DNA from 4 places in the Thalassotalea castellviae genome. Region 3 is predicted to be linked to each of the others. Evidence: predicted binding sites of a transcription regulator. Region 3 holds the regulator's gene; each other region holds the start of a gene.
What was found. The regulator sigma-54, encoded in region 3, starts transcription at its own class of promoters, with help from an activator protein. The targets are predictions, from matches to a motif close to GTTGGCACGNNNNTNGNNT.
Positions count from the first base shown of each region.

Region 1: a site for sigma-54 is predicted at 2,964-2,982, ahead of RM573_RS12660 (PEP-CTERM sorting domain-containing protein). Genes of this name have one in related genera too.
Region 2: a site for sigma-54 is predicted at 3,564-3,582, ahead of RM573_RS06155 (DUF2726 domain-containing protein). Genes of this name have one in related genera too.
Region 4: a site for sigma-54 is predicted at 1,574-1,592, ahead of RM573_RS03905 (DUF4097 family beta strand repeat-containing protein). Genes of this name have one in related genera too.

Region 1 covers NZ_JAVRIF010000007.1:37,494-43,435, reverse strand. The annotation lists gene RM573_RS12675 (GspH/FimT family pseudopilin) at 1-443, shown strand, start outside; gene RM573_RS12670 (GspH/FimT family pseudopilin) at 571-1,152, shown strand; gene rimO (30S ribosomal protein S12 methylthiotransferase RimO) at 1,282-2,718, opposite strand; gene RM573_RS12660 (PEP-CTERM sorting domain-containing protein) at 3,026-3,634, shown strand; gene RM573_RS12655 (DUF92 domain-containing protein) at 3,831-5,231, opposite strand; gene RM573_RS12650 (PEP-CTERM sorting domain-containing protein) at 5,847-5,942, shown strand, end outside.
Region 2 covers NZ_JAVRIF010000002.1:553,039-558,980, forward strand. The annotation lists gene RM573_RS06130 (outer membrane lipoprotein-sorting protein) at 1-395, shown strand, start outside; gene RM573_RS06135 (hypothetical protein) at 395-1,759, shown strand; gene RM573_RS06140 (YgaP family membrane protein) at 1,800-2,009, shown strand; gene RM573_RS06145 (dUTP diphosphatase) at 2,131-2,751, shown strand; gene RM573_RS06150 (protein tyrosine phosphatase family protein) at 2,869-3,318, opposite strand; gene RM573_RS06155 (DUF2726 domain-containing protein) at 3,634-4,296, shown strand; gene mtnN (5'-methylthioadenosine/S-adenosylhomocysteine nucleosidase) at 4,482-5,192, shown strand; gene RM573_RS06165 (cobalamin biosynthesis protein CobD/CbiB) at 5,207-5,942, shown strand, end outside.
Region 3 covers NZ_JAVRIF010000003.1:42,921-48,862, forward strand. The annotation lists gene mgtE (magnesium transporter) at 1-886, opposite strand, end outside; gene RM573_RS06530 (HPr family phosphocarrier protein) at 1,079-1,357, opposite strand; gene rapZ (RNase adapter RapZ) at 1,362-2,216, opposite strand; gene ptsN (PTS IIA-like nitrogen regulatory protein PtsN) at 2,241-2,693, opposite strand; gene hpf (ribosome hibernation promoting factor) at 2,721-3,008, opposite strand; gene RM573_RS06550 (RNA polymerase factor sigma-54) at 3,032-4,540, opposite strand; gene lptB (LPS export ABC transporter ATP-binding protein) at 4,608-5,339, opposite strand; gene lptA (lipopolysaccharide transport periplasmic protein LptA) at 5,336-5,890, opposite strand; gene lptC (LPS export ABC transporter periplasmic protein LptC) at 5,856-5,942, opposite strand, start outside.
Region 4 covers NZ_JAVRIF010000002.1:35,263-41,204, reverse strand. The annotation lists gene RM573_RS03910 (NADH-quinone oxidoreductase subunit N) at 1-1,446, shown strand, start outside; gene RM573_RS03905 (DUF4097 family beta strand repeat-containing protein) at 1,655-2,479, shown strand; gene RM573_RS03900 (DEAD/DEAH box helicase) at 2,780-4,561, shown strand; gene RM573_RS03895 (dipeptidase) at 4,659-5,942, opposite strand, start outside.

The DNA of each region.
Region 1 (5,942 bases), on a different contig from region 3:
CCCATCTTTATCGTTTATTGCTCTCTGCTAGAAATGCAGCAATCAATACAGGAAAATTCACCACAGTTTGTCCATTAAATGATAACAATCATTGTACTAATGATTGGGCTCAGCCTATCTATGTGTTTACAGACAGCAACGATAATAAACGTTTTGAGCCAAATAATGATGAACACATTATTGTAATGAAAAGCGCCATTGATAAACAAGATAAGCTGCAATACGGAAAAAATAGAATTGGCGTAACTTACGCATCTACCGGTTATTTATCAGGGTGGGGACAAAATGGCACCTTTAAGTACTGCCCTAAAAACCATGCAAACAGCTCTAGAGCTATCATAGTAGCAACATCAGGTAGATTATATAAATCTTATCAAAGTCAGACAGGTAAACATCAAGGTAAAGACAAAAATAGAAGCGGAAAAATAATTCTATGTGATTAAATCCCTTTTATAATAAAGATTAAATCCTCAGAACGCTGGAAATCATACTGAGGAATTTACATTGGCTGAGTAAGTCATAAAATGATATAACTTACTCAGACGGTTTAAAATTTAAGTTGTTTTTATTATGAAAAGTCGCAAAAAAATTATAAAACTAGTTTTGGTACATCAAGGTTTTACATTAATAGAGCTCTTGGTCAGTGTTTCTATTATTGGTGTACTTATGATGATAGCTATCCCCAATTTAAATAGTTATTTAGTTGAATCGCGCGTTGATAATGAAATTTCTGAATTACATCGCCTTATTTTAACCGCCCGTAATACAGCGATAAATAGCGGAAAAAATGTAACCTTGTGCCCATTGTCAACGTCTAATGTTTGCGGTACTGACTGGAAAAAAGAACTCACCGTTTTTAACAATACCGCTGATAACACAAAGTTTGATTCAACGAATGAACAAGTTATTAAAGTCAAAGCAGCAATAAAAACCAATGATTCATTAACCCTTAACCAAACATCCTTAGTGTACTCTCCTACCGGTCGGTTAATTAGTGGCAACAACAGTGTTTTTATTTATTGTCCAAAAGATTATCCTGAACTAGCCAGAGGGATCAATATTTCGTTATCAGGCAGGGTTTACGCCAGTCAAGACACAGATAATGATGATAAAGATGAAGATAGAAGCGGCAATGAATTAACTTGTAGTTAAATTCTTAAGGACTAATTTGTCGTTAACTTAACTTTTAATGGTTAACGGTTTTGCTATTAAATAAATTCATAACATTTAAAAAAGTCGTCATAATCGATTATTCATGATGACGACTTAATATAAAATTAATTAATCTTCGACTAAAACGCCCCAAACGTCATGTTCATCAGCATGGATAATTTGCACCCAAACTTGATCACCCGGTTCAACATCATACTCATCAGATAAATACACTTTGCCATCTATTTCTGGCGCGTCCATGTATGAACGCCCTACTGCGCCAAGCTCTGTAACCTCATCAATTAAAATTAGGTATTCTTGTCCAATGCGAGCTTGTAATTTATCCGCACTTATTTTCGCTTGAACAGCCATAAAACGTTGTAAACGATCTTCCATAACGTCCTCTGGAACATGATCGGGTAACTCGTTTGCAGTGGCGCCTTCAACGGGGGAATATTTAAAACAGCCAACACGATCTAATTGTGCTTCTGCTAAAAAGTCTAATAGCTCTTGAAATTCTTCTTCGGTTTCCCCTGGGAATCCTACAATAAAGGTCGAACGGATCACCAGTTCAGGACAAATTTTACGCCATTTTTTAATACGTTCTAACACACGGTCTGAACTACCTGGACGCTTCATCAATTTTAAAATACGCTTATTAGCGTGCTGAAATGGAATATCTAAGTAAGGCAGAATTTTACCTTCTGCCATTAATGGAATGATTTTATCCACATGCGGATAAGGATAAACGTAATGTAAACGCACCCAAACACCTTGCTTAGCCAATTCTTCACAAAGCTGCTGCATATGTGTTTTAACCGGCATACCTTCGTAAAAATCAAGCTTATGTTTTACATCTACCCCGTAAGCAGAGGTGTCTTGTGAAATAACCAATAATTCTTTTACGCCAGCATTTACTAAGCGTTTAGCTTCACCAATAACATCACCAATAGGACGTGAGTCTAAGTCTCCCCGCATTGAAGGAATAATGCAGAAAGTACAACGATGATTACAGCCTTCTGATATTTTCAAATAGGCATAATGTTTAGGTGTTAGTTTAACGCCATGATCAGGCACTAAATCAATTAACGGATTATGCATTGGTTTTTCAACATGTTCGTGAACTTGTGCTAATACTTCATCGTAAGCATGAGGGCCCGTAACACCAAGCACGTTAGGATGAAGCTCAACAATCTCATCTTTTTTTGCACCTAAGCACCCTGTTACTAGCACTTTTCCATTTTCCTTAAGTGCTTCCCCAATAGTATCGAGGGACTCTTGTACGGCAGAGTCAATAAATCCACAGGTATTGACTATCACCATTTCAGCATCATCGTAGGAATTTACCACGTCATAACCTTCGGTGCGAAGCTGAGTCAAAATCCGCTCAGAATCAACAAGATTTTTAGGACAACCAAGGCTGACAAACCCTACACGGGCAGCACGTTCTGAGTCTGTTTTAGAGTTTGATACATTGGCATAAAGCTCCTTTGACTGTTGGTCTAACACTTTACTTGGTGTTTCTAATGTCGTGGTTTGTTTTGGGTCGAATTGTTCAACTGCCATAATGTGCCTTTATGATTCGAAGTCATTTTACAGGGTGATTTTTAGTGAGCGGATTATACAGCTAAAAGCTACTAACTTCACTATTTCATCGGGGTATTAAGCATCTAACCCATCAGTCTTAAATAAACAATTTGTGCTACAGATAAACATTAAATGGCATGATTTAACTGTCGGAAAACTTTACATCTTTAATGGCTACCCCGAACCAAACAAGCTCAAGTTATTGATTATTAACGGGTTCTTTATCTGGCATTTATATTGCTTAGACATTAGTAAAATTTAAAAAATGCCCAATAAAGGAAGTCCCGTGAATATAAAAATGTTTAAAAGGTTACTAATCAGTTCACTATTCGCTATCAGTAGCTTTGCCAATGCAGGATTAATTACGCTTAATTCAGGTGATTATTATGGAGCCCTTGGCGGTGTTGGTGAATCTCGAGGAATTTCATTTGAAGCACTAAGCACTTTTAGTATTTCATCAGTAGGTATTGAAGCGGCACTAAACGCTCAAGATTTTGAAATAGTTATCTGGAGTAGCACAAATGGGCATCAATTGAATAATCTTCTTGCCTCTAGCGCGCAAACTTTTGGTACAACAAGCCTAGGTTGGAACGATATTGCAATTGATTTTACCTTTACTATCGGTAATTTTTATGCCTTTGAATGGCGCCCTGTTTCAGTAAATAAAACGTGGGCTAGTACTCTAACTTATTATAATGATAGCTCACTACCAGCAAGCATTGATGGCAAGTTTAAATTAATCGATGGTTATGAAGCTGAATTTGGTTTTAGTAACTTTTTACACCCAAATTTAAGAGTGAATACCGTTACCAGAGATGTACCAGAGCCCTCAACTCTTGCTATTTTTGCATTAGGCATTATAGGGTTAACATCAAGAAAATTAAAGAAACAGTAAGCTATCTGATTTAACTAAATAAACTGTTTAAACTAAACAAACTATAAAGCACCATTGTCTTGTAAAGTAATGGTGCTTATTTTTGTTTGAAATTTACCACACATGAAGTTAATCGGTTGAAATAGCACTTAAAATATCTTTGTCTATGCCTTTAAAAGCAATACCAATTAAGCAGTTGCTGAATTCGTGACCAAGCTTAACTGTTTAAATTTTCTGTTTTCACCTCAAAATTTTGAATTGCTTTCATCGGTTCAATATTAATAATTTTGGAACGGTTTATCGTTATTTTAAAACGCTGTATATATTCTTCATTTTTCTTATTACTTTGCACTAAAACCAAAGTCATTTGATATCGGCGCTCAACCCCTTGATTCGAAATTTTACTGCCGTCAAGTGAATATAGTCGTCCTTCACCTTTTTTAAGATACCGTACAAATGGGGTCAAATTAAATAATATTTGATTCTGTATTTCGTCGTAGCCAGGCAAAAACTCTTTTGATAAAACTTTTGACACGCAACGAAAATGCAACAGTTGGGCAGATTGTTTATTTTGCTGACGTCGTTTTTGTAACTGTTGTAAAACCTTTTTAGGTAAATGCTTTTTACTAATATATTCAAGCCATATTGTTTGCGAGCACACTTTGCTTTGGCTAACGCTATTACTGAATATATGCTGCCATTTTGCTCGCCCTTGTTGTATTTTACGCCAAATAATACGAGTTATGTCCTCTTTAAAGGTTTCCCTTAATCCGTAAATAAACCCCAGTAAAGCAATTAACACAACCGACACCTCAGTAAATGCCGAACGAGCATTCAAAATAATAGTCATAACAAATGCCATAATTATTGCAGTAACCGTTCCGCGAACAACACGTTTTAAATTAGTGTTGAGGTGATAAGTTTTCTTCTGAAAAACAACGCCATACTCGCTTAAACGTTGTAATAAACGCATTTTATTGGTAATCCGATTTGGATCGTCCATCGTGACTTGTGAATTATATTCATGCTCAATCCGGTATGTGTTTTCTTGTCGACATAATTCAAATAAGCTTTCACGCTCTTTAGATTTCTCACTGCTTTTGGGGCCATTTGCCAATAAATTTAAAAATGACTGCTCAACATACCAACTTAAATAATTATCAACATTGTCAAAATACGAACTAAGTTTCGGATCAGCAGGTGTATACCTTCGTAGCTTCTTCAATAACGATTGAGTTTGCTCTGCTAATTCTATGGCGCTTTGATAGAAGTCTTCAGTTGATTTATTTTGTAAGGTCTGTTTTAGATCTGTATCTAATGCCATCCTTAATTGATATGAAAATAAATTTAAATTACTGCGATAATCACTTTGCTCACCTTTTTGTTTACTGATAAAGCGGCTGCGTACTAAAGGCAAATGAATTTGATCTGAGTAATAAGCACTGTGCGCTTTAATACTACTATAAAAGTAACTTTCTTCTGTTAATGTGCTGGCGCTAATCCCCATTTCATCGGGTATTGAAAAGTAAAGATCTAAACATTGATGTTCTTGAGGTAACAGCTGATAGCTTAATTTAAATGATAAGTTTTCATCTTGTAATAATGATGTTTTTTTCAACGTGGTTATATACTCCTTTAGGTTTTAGTTACTCTTTTTCATTAATGCTTCATCATATACTAAAAATAGTGAATCTAATTCAGCATGTTATAAGTATAACAATGCCTAAGAAATTACCTTTAGTGTAAGTTAAGTATCTGTCATTTTTAGCTATTTTGCTAATTTATATAGATTTTTCTGCAAATATTATTAAGTTAATATTTTTCAAATATTGATTGAATTAAAACGATGAATAACATTTACTTCTTTAAGTGTTTTCCCTAAGAGTAAACCGCTAATACAATAGTAGTTTACCCGAATTTTTCAATCTAATTAAAAAGAGAGTTTAAAAATATAATTCCGTACTCATCGTATAAAAATTCCTTGTCTAAAAACACCGTATAGCAGATTAGTGGTGGTAAATAAGATTAAGCTATCATGCAACCAATCTTGGTTTACTTGCATTTATTTTGTCACGTTTTTTTACACTTTTTTGCGAAAATATACTTACACCTTTCACACAACAAAATAAAACCCACTATTATCAACAAGTTAACAAAAAAGGTTCGATTATTGCTTAATAGAAGTATAAACTTATAATCATTATGTTGATGATTGTTTTATCGAGGAAAAACGATGAATGTTAAATTATTAAAAGCTGCTTTAGTAGCTGTAGTTTTAATGCTTAGTAACACGGCAATGGCTGGGATTATTTATATTGGTTCATATAAT
Region 2 (5,942 bases), on a different contig from region 3:
ACTTTTATTATGAAGATGTTTCAGGTCGTAATCCCGCAGAAGATAATTATTCTTTAATAAGCAGCGACGAAGAATCGTACATCATGAAAGCCGTACCTAAAGACCCATCAAGTGTAGAGTATGCTTATTATCACATCATCATTGATAAAAATACTTATTTACCAATGAAAGCGAGCTACTTTAATGAGCAGCAAGAAATCATCCGCGAAATGCAGGTGCTAGCGGTGCAAAATATAGACGGTTTCCCCACGGTTGTTCATGCCAAAATGACACAATTAAGTGATGGTAGCTTCACCGAAATGCAATTTAGGAATGTGAAATATAATGTTGGATTGCCCGACAATATTTTTTCTGAACGCAGCCTAAGAACTCCACCAAAAGCATGGTTAAGATAGTGAAGAAATTGGCCCTTATTCAAACTTTTTCACTGCTAGGTTTCTCATTAACGAGCAGCCAAATAATTGCCCAAACAAAGGCGGTGCAACAAGCTGTCACTGAATCTTCAGATGAAAAAGCCAGCCAAGAAATATCAACATTGTCGGCTGATGGCTGGCAAGATGAATGGGCAGATGATTGGCAAGAAACGACTCAATTATCACCGTGGAAATTCAGTTACTTTGTTGAAGTAGCTTACGGTAGATTTATGCAAAATAATATCGTTGAGTCTAATGCTTCATTGAGCGAATTAAGAGGGCGTATCAATCTTGATTATAGTCACGCGTTTTTCGAATTAACCGCTAAAGGTGATTTTCTCTACGACGACGTATTAGTGCAAACTGATTTTAATACCCGAGAATTAAACATCGCCTTTAGTCCATTAAAAAACCTTGACGTAAAACTTGGTAGGCAAGTACTTACTTGGGGCACTGGCGACTACCTTTTTCTCAACGATTTATTTAAGAAAGACTGGCAATCCTTTTTTTCTGGTCGTGATGATGAATATTTAAAGTCGGCGTCAGACAGTATTCGAATGACTAGCTATTGGGGAGATTTCACCGTTGATCTGGCATGGACTCCAGAGTTTACTCCTGATAATTACCTTACCGGAGAACGTTTCTCATTTTATTCGCCTTTGATGAAAACGAATATTGCGCCTGATGAAAACTTTAGGGTTGAGCAAACACAAGACTCACAATGGTCGGCTCGGGTAGCAACAAGTATTCAAGGCGTTGAATATGCCCTATATGGCTACAAAGGTTTTTGGACAACACCACTTGGCATGAATCAACAAGGTATGGCTTATTTTCCGAAGATGAATGCCTGGGGAGCGAGTGCTTTAACCCCACTAAGTACTGGAATTTTTAAAATGGAATTTTCTGCCTATAACAGTCTTGAAGACAGACAAGGGAACCAAGCAGCGATTCCAAATAGCCAAATAAGAGCGTTAATCGGCTATGAGCAAGAAGTGATTAAAAACTTATCGGTTGGTTTGCAATATTACCTTGAAAAGACCCAACACTATAATGCTTATACACAATCCGCATTATTTACCGATGAAGTCGTTGACGAATATCGACAACTAGCCACCGTTAGATTGCGTTATACCACTATGCAACAAAAATTAATTTATTCATTATTTGCTTTCTATTCTCCAACAGACCAAGACAGTTATTTAAAACCCGCTATTCATTATCGATACAACGATAATTATAGCTTTAGTGCAGGGGCAAATATTTTCTCGGGAAATCAACCTTTTACCTTTTTTGGTCAACACCAGGCAAATACCAATGTTTGGTTAAGAGGACGATTTAGTTTTTAATTTTATTCAACAACTATAGGTATTAACCATGAAAACAAATATTTCATTAGAAACCGCCATCATTCGTTTTGCAGGATTTATGGTGCTATTGTCCGTAGCTTTAACCTATTGGTTACACCCTAACTTTATGTGGTTTACGGTATTTATTGGTGCCAATTTATTTCAGTCTTCATTTACCGGCTTTTGTCCCGCTGCAACTGTTTTGCAAAAGTTTGGCTTTCAAAGCTCCTCCAATTGCTCAGACAAGTAAAGTCATAGAAAAGCCAGAAATCCCTTGTCTTTACTTGTCACCATCGCTTAGGTACGGCAAACTAGAGCTCTACTAATATTTATCGATTAATTGATTAAAAATAGAGATTAAAATGAGCGAAATGTTGATTGCACAAAACCAAATTAGCCAAATGTTAACCATGCAAGATGCGATGAATGCAAGAGTCAGTGAAACATGGCGTGACAATGGTTATGAATGGTATAGAGCAATATGGGTTGAATGTGCTGAAATGCTTGATCATCATGGTTGGAAATGGTGGAAACATCAAGAAATCGACGTCGCTCAAGTACAATTAGAACTGGTGGATATATTCCACTTTGGATTAAGCTTACGATTAATGACCGGCGCTACTGTAAGTGATATTACTTCACAGCTTGCTCATGAACTAACTCAGCAAAGTGATGAAACAGATTTTAAGATTGCCCTTGAAAATTTAGCATCCGCTGCTGTTACCAATAAAGCTTTTGATGCCATTGCGCTAGCAGACTGTATGCGCTTGATGAATATGGATCTTGATGAATTATTTCGTCAATACGTCGGCAAAAACACTTTAAATTTCTTCCGCCAAGATCACGGATATAAAGAAGGGACATATATCAAAATTTGGCATGGCGAAGAAGATAATGAAGTATTAGCTAAATTAGTGAACGAGTTAGATGCTAGTGCCACTGACTTTCAACAACAACTTTATTCTGCGCTAGAAGCTAAATACCCTAGTTAACGACGGATTCTAAGCTTTAAAAGTGCGCTTAGGAACAAACTAGGCGTATTTTTACCCTGTATTGCTTAAGTCACCAATCACATCGTTTGAGTAATCTAAAGCAAAAACTATCACGTTTTATAGGCCAATAAGTTGACTGATCCCAGGTTTAAGTTGGGTAAGGCCTGCTTGAATACCCCGTTCTAACGCTTGTTGCGCTGATACACCTTCACACCAAAATGCATGCAGAGTAATTAATGCGCCTACTCGGTTACCTGTTGCACAATGAATTAACGTCGGTTTATTAAACGATAAGATATTATCAAGCCGTTCAGCTGCGTCTTTGGTAAACGAGTGGATATTAGTCAATGGAATAGCATGATAGTCACTCTCCATTTCACGTAAAACATTCCATTCATCGAAGTGGTTAACTTCGTTTTCCCCTCTCAAATTAACAACATGTTTAACACCTATTCTGTCGAGCAATAGCAGGTCTTCAATTGTCGGTTGGCCACCAACGATCAGGGTTTTAGTTGGTACTAGTACATTATCCATCTGAATGTTATTGATTATTTCAGCAGTAAACATTGCATACTCACTCTTATTTTTTCAAGGTAATTAAATTTTCACGACCATATATTTAAGCATTCTATCGTTTAAATATTACATTAGTCAAAACTAATTTAGAAAAACCTAATATTTAAAGCACTTCGATAATTTATCAATGTATAGCGTCAAATTAACAGAAGAATGAGTGATTAAATAAAACACGAAGAGATTAAATGGCTCACCCCGATTTCCTGCATTGATCTGTTCTGTAAATTATTTATCTGTATGGCACATTCCGTGCTTATTCCATAGTAATTATATAAACGTCAAAATTTTGAATTATCGGAGATGACTATGGAACTTATACTTTTCGCCATGATCAGCCTAATTGTTATTGTTGCTTTATTAGCGAGTCGCTTAAATGATAATAGCTTCCCTTTTCCTTTTGAAAAAAAGCAGGTGGTCTTTACCGCGGCGGAGAAAAATTTTCAGAATTTAGTTGAGCAAGCTTTAGGGCCAAAATATCGCATCATTAATCGCGTTAAATTATCTGATATGGTCACGATTCGAAATGGCGTCTCGTCTAAAGCAGGACAAACCGCAACCCATAATGCTGACAATAAATATTTAGATTTTGTTATTTGTGAACGTGACACAATGAAATTATTAGCCGCCATTGATTTAGTCGATACCCAAGGTAAAGGCTACAAAGTTAAAAAGGATTGGTTTGTAAGTGGCGCTTTAGAAGCTGCCACCATTCCTCACTTACGTATTAAAGTAAAAAGTAACTACAGTCTTGATGAAATAAGAGCCTGTATAAACAGTCGTTTACTCGGAAATACGGCTCCTGCCCCTAAAGTTAAAGGGCGTGTTATACCTGCACCATTAGTTAAAGCACGCAAAAAAGTAGATAATGAACAACCAGCTACAGGCGTTATTACCTCTGCAGCCGCAGTTGCTCAAGCAAACTTAAACCGACAAATACCCGCTCCTCAACAAGCAGCATTGCCTCATTAACAAAATTTACGGTAACTCAAAGGTTGATCATCAACGCCTTTGAGTTACCCCCGCGTTTACTCATTCCGAGCAAAAATTTCAACTAGATAGATAAATGTCGGCTTGGATCAATCAAGGGATTCTCCTCTTTCCTAGATTCAGGTTATAATCTCTTTTATCTAACGACTTAATTTTGAAGAAGAATCATGAAAGCAGGCATTATCGGTGCAATGGAGCCAGAAGTTGCAATTTTAAAAGCACAATTAGTAGATGCAACAACCAAACAACTCGGCGGTTATACATTTTATCAAGGAAAATTAGCGGGCAATGACGTCGTGATTGTTCAATCAGGTATTGGAAAAGTTGCTGCTGCTTTAGCAACCGCTTTTTTAATTCATGAATTTAACCCTGATTATGTGGTAAATACTGGCTCTGCCGGTGGGTTTGAACAATCGTTGAAAGTTGGAGATATCGTGATCAGCTCTGAAGTCAGATATCACGATGTTGATGTAACGGCGTTTGGTTATGAAATAGGTCAACTGCCTGCTAACCCTGCTGCGTATATACCTCATCCAATGTTAGTCGAGGCCGCAAAATCGGGTATTGCACAATTAAATAACATTCAAACACTGATTGGTTTAATCACCACTGGCGATACTTTTATGACTAAAGATGATGACATTGCCAAAGCTCGAAAAAATTTCCCAACCATGGCAGCGGTTGAAATGGAAGGCGCGGCCATTGCCCAAACTTGTCATCAATTAAACACGCCATTTGTCGTGATTCGTTCGATGTCAGATATAGCAGGCAAAGAATCACCCACGTCATTTGAAGCTTACTTAGAAACAGCTTCGGTAAATTCATCACAGTTAGTGCTGAATATGTTAACTAGTTTACAAGATAAGACCTTGTCTTAATCTTTGAGTCTTGCATGATTGAAGTTTATGACGCCTTACCTCAAATAGCGCAATATATACTTGTGTTATTTGGCGTGGTGTTTTGTAAACTGTTGTTCAATATAATATCCCCTTCATTGACGCAACAATCAGCATTTAGTTTTTATCGCTTTTATTGTCAGCAACTTGCCGAAAAAGTAAATAAAGATAAAAACAGTGATTCGCAACGAAACATTGCGGGTTTTATTGCCACCGTGATCACCATAACGCCTTTAATTGTTATTGTTTGGTTATTTGAAGAATTTATTGCTGTGCCAGTAATTTGGCAAGCGTTGCTTTTATTTACTGCATTGGGAAGTTTTAACTTAAATAACCTAGGTAAAACCGTAGCCACTCAACTTAACGCACAAGATAAATACCAAGCAAAACAAACTTTATCACCTTGGCTGTCACGTGATGCCGAGCAATTATCACCTATTGGTATCAGTAAAGCTTGCATTGAAATGCTGCTTTTGAGAAAAATACAACAACAATTTGCCATCGGCTTTTTCTTTATATTTATAGGACCATTAGCGGCATTAAGCTTTCGTTTACTGCTAGAAACGCACTACAGTTGGAACTTAAAACATCATCAGTTTCGATTTTTTGGTCGCTTTATCGCTAAAATAACCAACTTATTACAATGGTTACCCAGCAGATTGTTTTTCTTGTTATTGATTTTAACGTCGATGAATCAAAATAGTTTATTATTTTGGCGACTTGTTAAACGAT
Region 3 (5,942 bases):
GGTTAACGCCTAACCAAACAGAACGTTGTTGAGTACTTTTAAAAACGGGTGCGAATGTATCAGCTTCATCGTCTAAACCCGCCATACTCATCATGGAGTGCTCAGCTTCCTCACGAATAATATCAACAACATCATCTATGGTGATACGGCCCAACAAGCGGCCTTCATCGTCAACAACCGGTGCTGAAAACCAATCATAACGCTCAAACAATTGAGCGACTTCGCGTTCAGGCATATCGGCATTTAGCGCGGTAATTTCATCATTAATGAGTTTAGAGATCACGACTTCTGGTTTTGCTGTGACAATATGCGAAAGTGACACCGCTCCAATAAAGTGATCTTTTCTATCAACGACATAAAAAGAGTCTGTCGCTTCTGGTAATTCGCCTTTAAGACGTAAATAACGTAACACTACATCAACAGTAACATCAGGGCGTATAGTGATAGTATCGGTATTCATGATACCGCCAGCGGTATCTTCATCAAAAGAAAGCGCCGCTTCAACACGACTTCTGTCTTGTGAATCCATTGAACTTAATACTTCACGGTAAACACTATCTGGCAGTGTTCGTAATACCTCAGCAAGATCATCAACGTCCATACCCTCAGCAACTTCTGCGAGTTTTTCTGGACGCATTTTTTTCAAGATGCCTTTTCGAACTTCTTCGTTTAATTCTTCGAGCACTTCACCGTGATGGTCGTGATCGATAAGTTGCCATAACACGGTACGGCTTTTACTGGGAGAGGATTGTAAAATCAAAGCAAGATCGTAGGCAGGCATATTTTGTAATAGCTTGCGGACATAGACAAACATACCACTACCAAGTGCTTTGTTCACTTGCAGTAATCTTTGTTGGTTGTCTTCTTGTTCTGAAGTTTCCGGCATAAAGTTTTCCTGTGCCGTTAAAAAACGAAAATGGTAATTAATTACGAGTTATAGCGGGCAGAATTTGTTATACATAACATAATTATTGGTTGCCCAGTTGCTATAAGTTTATCTCAACTGACTGGTTTTAGCAGCTTTTTTCTTATTATATCCACGAAATTTTACAGCTTTGTGAAAGGGATCTTGAGGTTATTATTCGTCTTCATCGAATTTATCGGAAAAAAGCTGGCAGACATTATCAAGGGCATCTTGTGCTTCTAGCCCTTCAGTATGAATCGTCACTTCTTTCCCTTGGCCGCCGGCTAATAACATAAGCCCCATAATACTGCTGGCATCGGCTTGTTTGCTTTCAAGTTCAATTGTAACTTTGGCATTGAACTTTTGACTTAACTGCGCCAATTTAGTTGCGGCTCTTGCATGCAGCCCTAATTTATTAGTAATTAATAAGGTTTTATTTAGTTTAATAGTCATAAGGTTAAGTACTGGCTACGTCAAGATCTCGATGGCGCGCTTGCACATCTTTACGCTCTTTTCTTAAATTATTTGCGAGTAATTCCGCAATATAAACGGAACGATGTTTACCGCCGGTACAACCAATGGCTATGGTTATATAACTTCTATTATTACGTTCTAAATGTGGTAGCCAAGTCATCATAAAACTATTAATTTGCCAGATAAATTTAGTGACAATAGGTTGGCTAGCGAGAAAATCTTGTACGGGTTGATCTAGTCCCGTATATGGTTTGAGATCTTTTTCCCAAAATGGATTTGGTAAAAATCGAGCATCAAAAACATAATCAGCATCTTGAGGGACGCCATGTTTAAAGCCAAAAGATTCAAAGACCACAACCATAGTGCCAGTTGTTTTACCGAGAATTCGCTCTCTGATCAAATCCGCTAATTGATGAGGGGTAAGTTGACTGGTGTTGATGTATAAATTTGCACGGCTTGAAATAGGCTCTAACAGTTTTTTCTCAAGTGATATCGCTTGATCAAGCGCAATATTCTGTTTGATCAATGGATGCAAGCGGCGTGTTTCGCTAAAACGTTTAATTAAGTCGTTATCATCCGCATCTAAATAAACAATATTTAGATCTACCGCACTGGGTAAGTAATTGATAATTTCAGAAATATCATTAGGATCTGCCGGTAAATTACGAACATCTAAGCTAACCGCTACGGTTTCATAATCATTAATCACCGTATGTGTTAAAGCTGGTAAAAGATTGACAGGGATATTATCAACACAATAATAACCTAAATCTTCCAGCACTCTTAATGCGACACTTTTTCCTGATCCTGAACGGCCACTAACGATGATGAGTTTCATTGTCGAAATCCTTGGTACTAAGGTTTAGTTATTATTTTTCAATAAATTGAAAAGCTCTGAACTCGAGTGACATTTTCGGACCAGTTTGCAAGTTTGTTTATCACTAAAAATTTGTGCAATGCTTTGTAGCGTGGATAAATGTTGTTGACAATTTTCTTCGGGTACGAATAAAGCAATAAAAATATCGACGGGTCTATTATCTATCGCATCAAAATCAATTGGAGACTCTGTTGTGGCAATCACGACAACGACTTTACCCCCATCAGTTAATCTACCGTGTGGGATCGCGATACCATTACCTATCCCAGTTGAACCCATTTTTTCACGTGCCATTAGACTTTCAAGCAGTGAATAAGTGTTAAAATCAGTATAAGACTCGGCAGCTTTTTCACATAATAATTCTAAAATACGCTTTTTGCTAGTAGCATGAACTGCACACAAGGTGCAGTTCTCGTTAATAAGTTCAGTTAATTTCATAATGCTCGTGTTGAAATAGACGATGGATTAATGTTGGTTGATTTTGCCTTTGTACTTTAAAACTTGTTTATCGAGTTTATTAACTAAAGCATCGATTGAAGCATACATATCGGCATTTTCGGCTTTTGCGTGTATTTCTGTTCCGTTAAGGTGGGCTGTTGCTTCCGCAATTTGATTCAGCTTTTCTACCGTCAATACCACATGAACATTATTTATATGATCAAAATGTCGTTCTAACTTGGCAAATTTTGTATTGACACTTTCACGTAAAGCTTCAGTAATTTCAACATGATGACCAGCAAGATTAATTTGCATAAGCTTAGATCCTTATTTAGTTGTTAAAGTAGACTTTTTCGTTGGTTAGAAGGAGGAATTGACAATGATTCTCGATACTTGGCAATGGTTCTTCTGGCGACATTAATGCCTTGTTCTGCAAGTAATTCCGCCATTTTACTATCACTTAATGGTTTGGCTGGAATTTCTGCAGCGACCAACTTTTTAATTAAAGCTCGAATTGCGGTGGATGAACATTCTCCACCATTTTCTGTGCTTACGTGGCTAGAGAAGAAATATTTTAATTCAAAGATTCCTCTAGGTGTATGCATATATTTTTGGGTCGTAACACGGGAAATAGTGGACTCATGCATATCTACCGCTTCTGCAATATCATTGAGTACCATAGGTCGCATTGCTTCTGGCCCGTGTTCAAAGAAGCCTTGTTGGCGTTGTACAATGCAGTTAGAGACTTTTAACAATGTATCATTTCGGCTTTCTAAGCTTTTAATAAACCATTTAGCTTCTTGTAGGTTTGAACGTATAAACTGACTGTCTGTCGATGATTTCATATTTCGTGCCATGGAGGCATATTGCTGATTAACCGATAGTCGTGGTGCTGTATCTGGGTTTAATTCAACCATCCAACGACCATTTTTCTTTTCGACCGAAACATCAGGGATGACATATTGATCATCACCTTTAATGACACTATCACCTGGTCTTGGATCCAGCGATTGAATTAGCTTGATCACTTCGCGTAGTTGATCTTCTTTTAAACGCGTTTTCCGCATGATTTGGCGATAATCTCGGTTACCTAATAAGTCGATATATTCATTAATGATCAGCTTACTTTCTTTTAACCAAGGCGTTTCTTTATCAAATTGATTTAATTGAATGGTTAAACATTCTGAGATAGAGCGAGCCCCAACGCCAACAGGATCAAACATATTAATACGTTTAAGTACGGCTTCAACTTCATCAAGTTCAACTTCTTCATTGCCCATCGCTTCAAGAATTTCTTCAACACTGACTCTTAAATAGCCAGCATCATCGATGGCATCAATAATAGCCGTCGCGATGGCAAGGTCCGTTTCTGAAAATGGCGTTAACTCCATTTGCCAGCGTAAATGGTCTTGAATGGAGTCCGTTGTTTCGCCCTGATAAGTATAATCTTCTGAAGCAGGTGCACTGGCACCGGTATTTGAAACGCCAGCACTGTAGCTTTCTTCCCAGGTAGTGTCTATGTTGAGCTCTTCAGGGATCTCAGATTTATCCATAGCTTCCGTTGTACTAATTTCATCGATAGTAGGAGCTGAATCTTCACTGCCGTCGGATGTTTTAGTGTTTTGTTCTGTTACACCAGCAGAAAATGCTTCTTCTAAGTTATCCGATTGCGCATCATTGTCACTTGGGGTTGATTCATCTACTTCTAATAATGGATTACTTTCAAGAGCTTCTTGGATTTCTTGCTGAAGATCCAACGTCGACAATTGCAAAAGCTTAATCGCTTGTTGCAATTGTGGAGTCATGGTGAGTTGTTGTCCTATTCGGAGCTGCAGACTAGGGCGCATTTATCGTATTATTTTCCTATTTTCTAGCTTCATATTGATTTTTACTTTTTATCAAAGCTTTGTGTAACTATAGCGTGAATTGCTCACCAAGGTATACATCTCTTACTTGTTGATTCGCAAGAATTTGATCTGCATTGCCTTCCGCGATTAATTCACCGTGACTAACAATATATGCATGCTCACAAACGTCTAATGTTTCACGAACATTGTGATCTGTGATTAAAATTCCAATGCCACGTTGTTTTAAGTGTAGGATAATTTTTTTTATATCACCTACTGAAATTGGATCAACGCCAGCAAAAGGCTCATCAAGTAAGATAAATTTGGGCTCTGCCGCTAGTGCTCTCGCAATTTCAACTCGGCGTCGTTCGCCACCGGATAAGCTCATGCCTAAATTATCTTTGATATGACCTATATTAAATTCTTCAACGAGATGCTCAAGCTTTTCTTCTCTACTGATATCATCTAAATCTTTACGGGTTTGCAAAATCGCCATAATATTTTCATAAACCGTTAGCTTACGGAAAATGGAAGCTTCCTGTGGAAGGTATCCGATACCTTTTCGGGCTCTTTCATGCATAGGGAGTAAAGTAATATCTTCATCATTTAAGATGATTGAACCGCTATCACTATTGACTAAACCAACTATCATATAAAACGAAGTTGTTTTACCGGCACCATTTGGACCGAGCAATCCGACAACTTGGCCTTCTTGCACTTTCATACCAACGTTCTTTACGACTTTTCGGCCTTTGTAGGCTTTTGCCAAATTATTGGCAATTAAGGTGGCAGTGGTCATTTATTTTTATTATCCAACGATTTTTTATCTAACTTTTTTTTCTCAAGGTTTTTCGGTTGTAATACCGTTTGTACTCTAGCATTGTCGTCACTGCTTGCCTGTACTTGTTCGGTCAAAAAATTATAACTGATAGTGGTGCCACTGACTTTGCTGCCTTCTTGACGAAGTTCAGCATTTCCTGAAATCATCACCGTATTTTTTTCAGGTTGATATTTAATTTCATTTGCTTGCAGATAAATAGGCGTTCCGTCTTCCAATATTTGTTCGAACGTTGCTGGTTGCCCTTTGGCAATATATGTTTTTTCGTTACTCGTGGCTTCTGTCACAACTTGCACTAGGTCTGCTTTTATTGTTAAAGAGCCTTGGGTAATAATGACATTATCAATGTAACTAAATATTTTATTTTTGAGATCAGCTGCTTGTCTAGAAGCATCAATTTTGATTTCTTCATTCAAATCAACTTTTGCTGCTATAACACTATATGAAAGACTTAAGGTTACCCCTAAAGCCAAACAACTAGTTTTTAATAGGTTGAAATATGGTTTTTTCATGTTTTGTCAGCGTTACTTGTTTAGTGTTTAAGTCTACAATCAGTCCTGTACC
Region 4 (5,942 bases), on a different contig from region 3:
GATTTATTTGCCCTTAGTATGATTGTCCCACAATTAATAATTGCCGCAGGTATTGTTCTTGCTATGTTGTTAGTTGCATGGCGAAGAAGTCAGCAACTGATCGCAAACTTTACTTTGTTCACTTTAATCCTTTCTTTGGTCGCAACTATTCATGGTTTTGGTTTTGATAAAATATCGGTAACTATGTTGTTAGCGGTTGATGACTATAGCCGCTTTGCTTTTATTTTAGTGTTATCGGCCAGTATCGTTTGTTTGTATTTAAGTAAAATTATGCTTAAACAAGTCGAAGACGTTCATGATGAATACTATTTATTATTATTACTAGTGGTATTGGGTGCTGGAATTTTAGTTGTTAGTGATCATTTTGCTAGTTTGTTTTTAGGTTTTGAATTATTAAGCATCGCCATTGTTGGATTAGTTGGTTATTGTCGAAAAGCGCCCAATGCCGTAGAAACTGGATTTAAATATTTAATATTAAGTGCCAGTGCATCAAGTTTTATGTTACTTGGTATTGCGTTTATGTATGCCCAAACGGGGGATTTAAGCTTTACACAAACTGGCTTGGAAAATGTCACTTTATTGAAAATATCTTTGCTATATCAAATTGGTTTTATGCTGTTTTTTTCAGGAGTTGCCTTCAAGTTATCTTTAGTGCCTTTTCATTTTTGGACACCAGACGTTTATCAAGGGGCGAGTTCCCCTGTGGCTATGTTATTGGCGACTGTCTCGAAATGTGCGATGTTTATTGTGTTATTAAAATGCTGTTATACCGCTACAAATTTAATGTTATTACAAAATGATAAACTGTTTGAATTTATCGCTTGGATTGCCATTTTATCGATGATAGTTGGGAATAGTTTGGCATTAAAACAACAATCTATTAAGCGCTTATTGGCTTATTCTTCTATTGCACATATGGGGTATCTTCTAATCGTGTTGCTGATCAGTGACAGCAAAGGTTTAAATATGGCGTGGCAAAGTGTGCTGTTTTATTTAACGGCTTATCTTTTAGCTAATGCATCAATATTCACAGTTATTACCTTGATGAATCGCGATAGTGAGGTGTATCAAGACATTACGATTAATGATTGGCGTGGTTTATTTTGGCAACAACCTTTGAGGGCCACGTTACTCATTTTTTCTTTGTTAAGCTTTGCTGGCATCCCTTTAACTGCCGGTTTTATCGGTAAGTTTTATTTAATCACTTTAGCGGCAAATCAGGCATTATGGGCGTTATTAGCCGCGTTAATTATCGGCAGCGGTATTGCTTTAGCGTATTATTTACCGGTTATATTTTCATTGTTTTCGTTGGAAAAACCTCGTGATGATTTACCTCCGGCTTCAATGTCAATACTGGAAAAGTGTGCGGTTATCTTATTGATTTTTACCGGCTTAGCGATTGGTATTTTCCCTAATGCTATCGGCAGAGTTTTACAAGCGATTTAAACCTTTTATAAAATAACGGCTTGGTTAATTTCACAAACTAATTGTTTTCTTGACGACTAATATGTCATTAAACAACTTACTTAATAGAAAAAAATTACTAACGTATTGTTAATCTTGTAAAAAACATGTTGGCGTGATGTTTGTATATATTCTTGCTAAAAATGATCAGAACGTTGATCTTTTATTTATTATTCAAGGAATATCGTAGATGAAACATATAAAAATAATTTCAGCCATAACTCTTACTACTTTAATGAGTGGTTGCGTAGTCATTGCTTCGTCACCTTCTCGCGCAGATTTTCATATGCAAAAAGAACTTTCTATAGACGCGAGTGAATTAACCGCTTTAGATATTGAAACGGGCAGTGGTTCACTCAGCGTGATAGGCAATGCAGAGTTAACTGAAATTAGAGTAACAGCGGATATTTATACGGATAAAAAGTATACCGACAATTATGAACTTACCCTAAATAAGTCGGGGAATTCAGGTTACTTTGTTGCTAAAAACCATAGTACATCTGGTTTTTGGGTGGGTGACTCGCCACATATTGATGTGGTTATACAACTTCCTAAATCTATGTCGTTAACTATTGATGACGGATCGGGTGATATTGATGTGCAAAACTTAAACGGTCAATTAGATATTAAAGATGGCTCTGGTGGACTGTTGGTAAAAGATATTAATGGCGATATTAATATTAATGATGGCTCAGGTGAAATAGATGTGAGTCAAATTACTGGCAACTTAAAAATTATTGATGGCTCTGGTGAAATAAATATCCATGAAATCAAAGGTAATCTTAACGTAGATGATGGCTCAGGAACGATCTATGCGAGCAATATTGATGGAAGTGCCGACTTTGATGACGGCTCTGGCGATTTAACGGTTAAAGAAATTACCGGTATGGTAACCATTGATGATGGTTCAGGTAGTATAACGGTCGATAATGCAGGCGGTTTGAAAATTTTAGAATCAGGCTCAGGTGGCTTAAAAGTCAAGAATGTTAAAGGTGGTTTTAATATTGATAGCTGATCGATAAATAGCACAATTTTGCCGGTAAATAACGTTAAATTGCGATAATTTAGCGTTATTTTTTACGTTTCTTGTAGTTTTCCTTGCTTCTAATTTTCACCTCTGTATAATGCGCGCCTCGATATCAAGTCGTTGGATGTACTTGATATATTTATAGTGTGGGGTTATCCCAATAGACTTGCCCAGCTAGTTTCCTAACTAAGCTTTAGAATGTGCCTTGAGTCTTCCGGTGGTTTCCTCGTTATTGAACGCAGGGGTTGTTAGTTTACAACTATACCTGCCATTGAGAAGACAAAATTTATGTTAAATATTGACAATGCCTCTGTAGGCTTTGATGGCCTTGGTTTGCCTGAAAACTTATTATCTGCCCTTAAAACACTTGGTTTTGAGAATGCAACGCCTATTCAATCAAAAACAATTCCACCTTTATTAGAAGGTTATGATGTTTTAGGTGAAGCACAAACGGGTACAGGTAAAACAGCTGCTTTTGGCTTACCTGCCTTAGCAAAAATTGATACATCAATTAGAAAACCACAATTGATGGTATTAGCACCAACTCGTGAGTTAGCGATGCAAGTGGCTGAAGCCATTGAATCATTTGCGAAAAATATTAAAGGTCTTAAGGTTGCTACTTTATATGGTGGTCAATCTTATGGTCCACAATTTCAACAATTAGAGCGCGGTGCGCAAGTGGTTGTTGGCACACCTGGTCGTTTAATGGATCACTTACGTCGTAAGAGCCTTAAATTAGATCAATTAAAAGTTTGTGTACTTGATGAAGCTGATGAAATGTTAAACATGGGCTTTTTAGAAGACATTACTTGGACACTAGATCATGTGCCTGAATCTACACAAATGTGTTTGTTTTCAGCAACAATGCCTGCTGGCATTCGTAAAATTGCCAATCGTTTCTTAAAAGATCCTGTGCATGTAAAAATTGCCGCGGTTAAGAAAGAAAAAGCGAATATTACGCAATATGCTTGGAAAGTTAGCGGAATTCAAAAAATTACTGCATTAACACGTATTGCTGAAATTGTTGATTATGATGCGATGATTATTTTCGTACGCACCCGAAACGATACTGTTGATGTTGCTGAAAAATTAGAGCGTGCAGGTTACCCTGCATTGGCGTTAAACGGTGATATGAACCAGCAGCAACGCGAACGAACTATTGATCAATTAAAATCTGGTGGTTCTTCAATTTTAGTCGCTACAGATGTGGTTGCTCGTGGTTTAGATATTCCGCGTATTTCGTTAGTCATTAACTACGATTTACCGAGTGATAATGAATCTTATGTTCACCGTATTGGTCGTACTGGTCGTGCCGGTCGTGAAGGTACATCTATATCGTTTGTTCGTCCGCGCGAAATGTATTCATTACGTCATTATGAACGTTTAACTTCAGGCGTTGTGAAACCTTATGATTTACCAAATATTCAAGAAATTGGTAAAAAACGTATCGAAAGAACACGCACTGAAATAGCTGAAATTATTGCGGAAAAAGATTTAACGGCAATGCGCGAAATTATTGAAGGTATGGCGGCAGAGTCTGAACTTTCGATGACTGATTTAGCGGCAGCATTATTGTTCCAAAAACAATTAAAGCAACCTTTACAGCCGAAAGAAGATCCTAAGCCTCGTCGTGATGCGCGTTCAGATAACCGTAATGATAGAGATGGTCGTGGTCGTAATGATAGTCGTCGTGATGCTCGTGGTGAAGGCCGTGGTAGGGATAACCGCAGTGAACGTGCGCCTCGTAAAGCGAAAGAAGTGCGTAACGATGTAGATTGGCAGACTTACCGTTTAGAAGTTGGTAAAGAGCATGGTGCTAAACCGGGTGATATTGTTGGTGCCATTGCCAATGAGATTTCACTTGATAGTAGCTACATTGGACAAATCAACTTACATGAACGTCATACTTTTGTTCAGTTACCAAAAGGTATGCCTGATAAGTCATTTAAACAATTAAAGAATGTTCGCATTCGACGTCAAGCTTTAGAGATTTCGGTGTCAGATGCAGCATTGGTAAAAGATCGTCCTCGTCGTTCAAATAGAACTGAACGTCCAAGACGTGCAAACTAAGCACCAATATTAGACAATATTAATATATAGAAAAGGCGAGTCAGTTGACTCGCCTTTTTTGTCTGTGCATTTTACTTGCTAAGTTAATTACCTATCGTTATTTGGCTAATTCAACCATAACTGCGGTATACATTTTTAAATTAAGAGCAAATTGTTCTACGGTAATAAACTCATGTTCAGAATGTCCAGTATATTCTGCACCAGGCATTGACGGCCCAAAAGATACCGCATTAGGGAATAAACGAGAGTTTGTACCACCGCCAATTGAAATGGGCTTGGCATCTGTTATGCCAGTAAAATGAGAGAAAACAGCTAATAATGTCTCGATTTGTGGGGCTTTATTTTGTACAAAGGGTTCGCCAATATAATGATCTAACTCAGTAATATCAGCCATATTTTTTAATTTCCAGCTGGCAATGGCATGATTGATTTCATTGCGCAATTGCTGTTCACTCTTACCTCTCGGTCGTCTTATATTGATATTTAATTCAAGATTGTTTTTATTCTGTTTGATTACCGTTGGAGACACCGTCATCGGACCCATAAAGTCGTCAGTGTATGCGATATTGCCGAATTTTTTTCCTTCTAATCCTAAGCCAATATTATCGTTAATAAAATTAACTAACGTGCCGGCACCATTATTGGGCCAACGGGTATTGGACAATAAGTCTGCTAAATAGGGAATAGCGTTTACCCCTTCTTGAGGTTTTGAAGAATGGGCTGATTTCCCTAAAGCGGTAATTATTAATTGCTGGTCTTTTAAGGTTAAATCAAAAGAGATCCCTTGATAAAACTGGACCTTGTCCATTAATTTCTGTAGCAATGTAATGTCTGCATTTTCGATAATGGCTTTAGCATCTTCGGGAATTTGACTGCCAAAATATCCCCCCTCAAAATGACTAATATATGGATCTAAGCTGCTAGATTTATCTTGTTTATTAAAGGCTATTTTTAATGTGCCATAGCCTTTTTCTGCAGTAACAACAGGATATTCTGCATCAGTAGTAATGTTTATCTGCGGGAGATCATTATTCTTCACATATTCTTGTAAAGGTCCCCAGTCTGACTCTTCCGCCATATATACGTAGAGCTCTATACGTTTAGATAATTTAATATGTTTGTCTTTAATGGCTTTCATGGCATATAGTACAGAAGAGATTGGCCCTTTATCATCTTCACTGCCTCGAGCAATTAATTTTCCAGGTTCGGTGGTGCTATCTAATTCAAAAGGAGATTTAGCCCATTTAGCTGGATTAACTGGTTGAATATCACCGTGGGTGATAATACCTAGTCTTTCTTGGCTATCACCTAAACCGATTATTAGCACATAACCGTCATCTTGATAATCTAAACCTAGCTGCTCAGCTTGAGTTTTTAAGGT